One region of the Pseudoalteromonas sp. MER144-MNA-CIBAN-0113 genome, then DNA from elsewhere that is predicted to be linked to it. Evidence: predicted binding sites of a transcription regulator. Region 1 holds the regulator's gene; the other holds the start of a gene.
What was found. The regulator LexA, encoded in region 1, represses DNA repair genes until DNA is damaged. The targets are predictions, from matches to a motif close to TACTGTATNNNNATACAGTA.

Region 1 (2,408 bases):
TCAGCTTTGCTGGCATCCTCCATGGCAATTAAGGTTTTAGTCGCAGGAATGGCCATAACAATTAATATGACAAAAGGGATCGCAGTCCACAGTATTTCTACTTTGGTGCTTTCATGGAATTGGGCAGGGACAGCCCCTTTAGATTTGCGATGATGAATGAGTGCCCAAAACATAATGGCAAACACGATCACCCCAATCACACAACATATTAAAAAAATAGTCATGTGCAGTTGGTATACATTATTACTTATATCGGTTACGCCTTTACGCATATTATATTGGCTATTAGCAAGCACATTCTGCGAAAAAACAAACAATATAAGCCACAAGGAAGAACTCAGCTTACCCATGTGACGGCTCCTTTGATGCTATTGCTGACGCAAAGCGAAGAGGCATACGGCTTAAACGCCTATTCGTTATTTTTATTTTTTATAAGGGTGCTGGATTTAGTAAATGTGTGTTCTCAAAACGACTAAGCTGTGAGTTATTTTTATTCCAGCTCTTTAATAACTAGTTAAAAAATAAACAATAAGCAAGGTGAGTATGAAAAATAAACAAGGTGTATTTTTTAAAATGCGCAGCTAAAAAAATAGCAACTAGTCAGGCAATTAATCTAAGAGTCAGGTTTAGTAAGGGGTGTATTGAAATTACAGGATAGAAATATAAAAAATTGTTAACTTAAAAAAGCAGAGTAAATTTGTTTATTTATAAAGTATTTAGTGATTTTATTTATGATAGGAGAAGCACTTAACAACATATAGTCATACATTTGATAAGTTAGACATTGTGCTGCTAACAAACCCAGCGCCTAATCACTATTAAGCGCTAAATTATGCTTTAATACTACATCCAGTCAGCGTTACGAATAACACCTACCGCTAAGCCTTCAATATTGAACGACTCATTTTCTAAATCGACCTCAATAGCTGAAAACTCATCATTTTCAGCATGTAAGAGTACTTTTCTGCCCGCTTTTTCTAAACGCTTCACGGTTACATCGTCGTCAACACGGGCAACAATAACTTGTCCATTTTCGGCAACTTGGGTTTTATGCACAGCAAGTAAATCACCATCCATAATACCAATGTCTTTCATACTCATACCGTTAACACGCAATAAAAAATCGGCCGCAGGTTTAAACATTAAAGGGTCAATTTTACAGTGGCTTTCTACATGCTGTTGCGCCAATATAGGCTCACCGGCAGCCACCCTGCCAATTAAAGGTAAGCCTAACTGCTCTGGCTCCTCTTCTTCAACAAGCTGAATGCCCCGACTCGCGCCTGGCTTCATTTTAATCACACCTTTTTTGGCCAGTGCTTTTAAGTGTTCTTCTGCAGCATTCGCACTTTTAAAACCCAGTGTTTGTGCAATTTCGGCACGTGTAGGAGGCATACCAGTGTCTTTAATAAACACTTTAATGAGTTCGAGTATTTGCGCTTGGCGTTTCGTTAATGGTCGCATACAACTGGTTTTCCATACAGTACAATTAACTGTGAGTATATACAGTTATTTAAAAATCGCAAATATAAATTAATGCCTTATATGCCGTTATCATCAAACAATAACCTACTTTAAAAGCAGGGTGATAAATGTAATTATTAGCAACGCATTATCATATTAATAAATTTTAATTCTCAATTACTTATCCAAGGAGCTAGCATGAGTATTTGGCATCAACCGATTACATTAGAGTTTTGTAAGCAATTAGATCAAGGTATTACAGGCCAAGGGACACTCATGAAAACCATGGGAATAGAAATCAGTGAAATTGGTGATGACTACTTAGTGGCAACTATGCCGGCAATTCCAGAGCATCATAACCCTATGGGTATCGTTCATGGTGGTGCAAATGTGGTGCTTGCTGAAACAGTAGCAAGTTATGCCGCTAATTTTGTGGTTGATTTCAATCGGTTTTATTGTGTTGGCCAAGAGATCAGTGCAAGTCATTTAAAGGCATCACGCAATGGCACATTAACGGCCACAGCGAGAGCTTATCATATCGGCAAGCGCAGCTCGGTTTGGGATATTAAAATAACCAATAGCCGCAATGAGCTTTGCTGCGTATCACGTATGACCGCAGCCGTAGTAGAGCGAAAAGGCTAGTAAGTCAATTAACCAAGGTTGAAATTAAATTACTTTTCGAAAGGGTAAATAGTAATTTCTACGCCTGCACCAATTGCAGATATACGTAACAAGGTATCTGCATGTAAGGCTTGGTTAAAGCATTTTGGCGAAGTGCCAGACTCAAACCCAATATCGAAAGTTCTGCGTGAACAACTCAACCATTGCTTTAATGCATTGCGTGAACACGACTCGATTAACTCACACAAGTGATTAATCGCTTTATCTGGCGTGGTTATTTCACCTGCAACCTCAATGCGAGCAAGTTGACGGTATTCGTCTTTATC
Region 2 (2,408 bases), on a different contig from region 1:
TACTGTTGTTTTTAATTGTGCTAAAAAACGACATTATTTCGGATTGGCAGTCTCAGTTACCAAGCGATGCACCTAATGCCTTTTTGGTTAATATTACGCAAAATGAGCTGGATCCGGTAAATGAATACTTAGCACAAAAAGGCATTCAGGTGTCGGAGTTTTACCCGACTATTCGTGGTCGCGTAAATGCCGTCAACGGTGAAGCGGTTGCGCGTGAAGTGTCATTGCAAGATAACGAGAAAAAAGACGAAGAAGCCCGCTCAGGCATTGGCCGCGAGCTTAACTTAACTTGGCTTAACGAGGTCCCTTCGCAAAATGACATTATCGATGGTCAGTGGTTTGGCGATGACGCCGTTGCCGAGGCCTCACTGGAAGAGTCAATGATGCAGCGCCTCGATGTTAAACTAGGCGATACTCTTACATTTTTAATTGGTGCACAGTCGTTTGATGCTAAAATAACCAGTGTGCGAAAAGTAAATTGGGCCACCCTCAAGCCTAACTTTTTTATTATTTTAAGCCCAGATGTACTTAGCAGCTTTCCGGCCACCTATATTTCATCAGTACGTATTGAGCCTGAGCAAAAGCGCGATTTTAGCCAGCTATTGCGAGCATACCCTACTATTACAGCGATTGATGTAGACAACTTTGTTAAACAAATTCAATCGACTATTGAGCAAGTGTCGTTAGCTATTGGCTTTGTACTGGCTATTGTGGTGTTGTGTGGCGCGTTGGTACTTATATCGCAGGTGCAAGCAAGCTTAGGTGAGCGGATGCAAGAAATTGTGATACTGCGTACTTTGGGCGCTAAAAGCCGATTAATCAAAAATGCCACCTTGTATGAGTTTTTATTACTGGGCGGTTTAGCCGGACTGGTGGCTGCATTTTTCAGCGATATTGCGTTATTGATTGTTCAGCAGCAAATGTTTGATTTAGCGGGTAAGCTGCATCCTAATATTTGGATTATAGGCCCCGTTGCTGGCGGCGTGTTTGTAGCAGGGTTAGGCTATTTTATGATTGCCCGTACGCTTAAACAAAATACCCAAGGCTTAGTACGCGCATTGGCGTAAACTTTCCAGCCAAATAGCGTTTAAATGCCTACTTTTTAAGTAGGCATTTTTGTTTTTGCTTTGTACTGGTAATTTATACAGTGCTCTGGCATTATTAGCACTATTAATAAATAACAATAATGAGAGTGCTGTTTGGCCATAATTTTAGGGATCGATCCGGGCTCGCGTTTAACGGGTTACGGTGTGGTTGCGCATCAAGGTGCCAAGTTTACATACTTAGGCAGTGGCTGTATTAAATTAGCCGATCATGACTTTCCCACCCGACTTAAAATGATTTACCAGGGCATTACGCAACTTATAGAGCAATTTTCGCCTGAAACATTTGCTATAGAAAAAGTATTTATGGCGCATAACCCTGATTCTGCTTTAAAGCTAGGTCAAGCCCGTGGTGCTGCGATTGTCGGTGCCTCTATGGCCGACTTACCGGTTTTTGAATACTCAGCACGGCAAATAAAGCAAGCCGTTGTGGGTAACGGTGGGGCAGATAAATCGCAAGTTCAACATATGGTTAAAAACATACTTAAACTGCCAGGTACGCCGCAAGCCGATGCGGCGGATGCGCTTGCAATTGCAATTTGCCATGCCCACTCTGAACAAAATTTAATAAAACTAGCGGGTAGCGCAAGCAAAACCGTTAGAGGACGTCTAAGGAAATAACAATGATAGGTCGCTTAAACGGCGTGTTAGTTGAAAAACAGCCCCCAGAAATACTATTAGAAGTGAGCGGCGTTGGCTACGAAGTACAAATGCCAATGACCTGTTTTTACGATTTGCCTAAAGTAGGCGACAACGCCATTGTGTACACTCATTTTGTAGTACGCGAAGACGCACAGTTATTGTTTGGCTTTAATAATAAAACCGAACGTGCGTTATTTAGAGAGCTGTTAAAAGCCAATGGAGTAGGGCCTAAACTAGGCTTAGCTATTTTGTCGGGCATGTCGGCGCAGCAGTTTGTAAGTTGTGTAAATAATGAAGATGCCACTGCCTTGGTTAAACTACCAGGGGTGGGCAAAAAGACCGCAGAGCGCTTAGTGCTCGAAATGAAAGACAGATTAAAAAATTGGGGTAATGACTTATTTACCCCATTTAGCGATAGCGCCGTAATAGAGCCTGCGAGCGATGCAACTATAGCCAATAATGCGGCCGATGATGCGGTTTCGGCGTTAGTGGCGCTCGGTTATAAATTGCCACAAGCGCAAAAAGCAGTAAAATCAGTAAGCAAACCCGATATGTCGACTGAGGTTCTAATTAAAGAATCTTTGAAATCAATGCTGTGAGTAAATTATGATCGAAGCTGATCGCTTAATAGATGCTGCTGAAAAAACCAACGAAGACACCATA

Region 2: a site for LexA is predicted at 1,131-1,150, ahead of ruvC (crossover junction endodeoxyribonuclease RuvC). Genes of this name have one in related genera too.

The regions. Positions count from the first base shown of each region.
Region 1 is NZ_JBEOOG010000021.1:25,227-27,634, forward strand. Features, by position in the region: gene coxB (cytochrome c oxidase subunit II) at 1-350, opposite strand, end outside; gene lexA (transcriptional repressor LexA) at 844-1,461, opposite strand; gene AAEY57_RS07690 (PaaI family thioesterase) at 1,660-2,103, shown strand; gene AAEY57_RS07695 (hypothetical protein) at 2,133-2,408, opposite strand, start outside.
Region 2 is NZ_JBEOOG010000073.1:11,688-14,095, forward strand. Features, by position in the region: gene AAEY57_RS15725 (ABC transporter permease) at 1-1,067, shown strand, start outside; gene ruvC (crossover junction endodeoxyribonuclease RuvC) at 1,200-1,724, shown strand; gene ruvA (Holliday junction branch migration protein RuvA) at 1,727-2,344, shown strand; gene ruvB (Holliday junction branch migration DNA helicase RuvB) at 2,352-2,408, shown strand, end outside.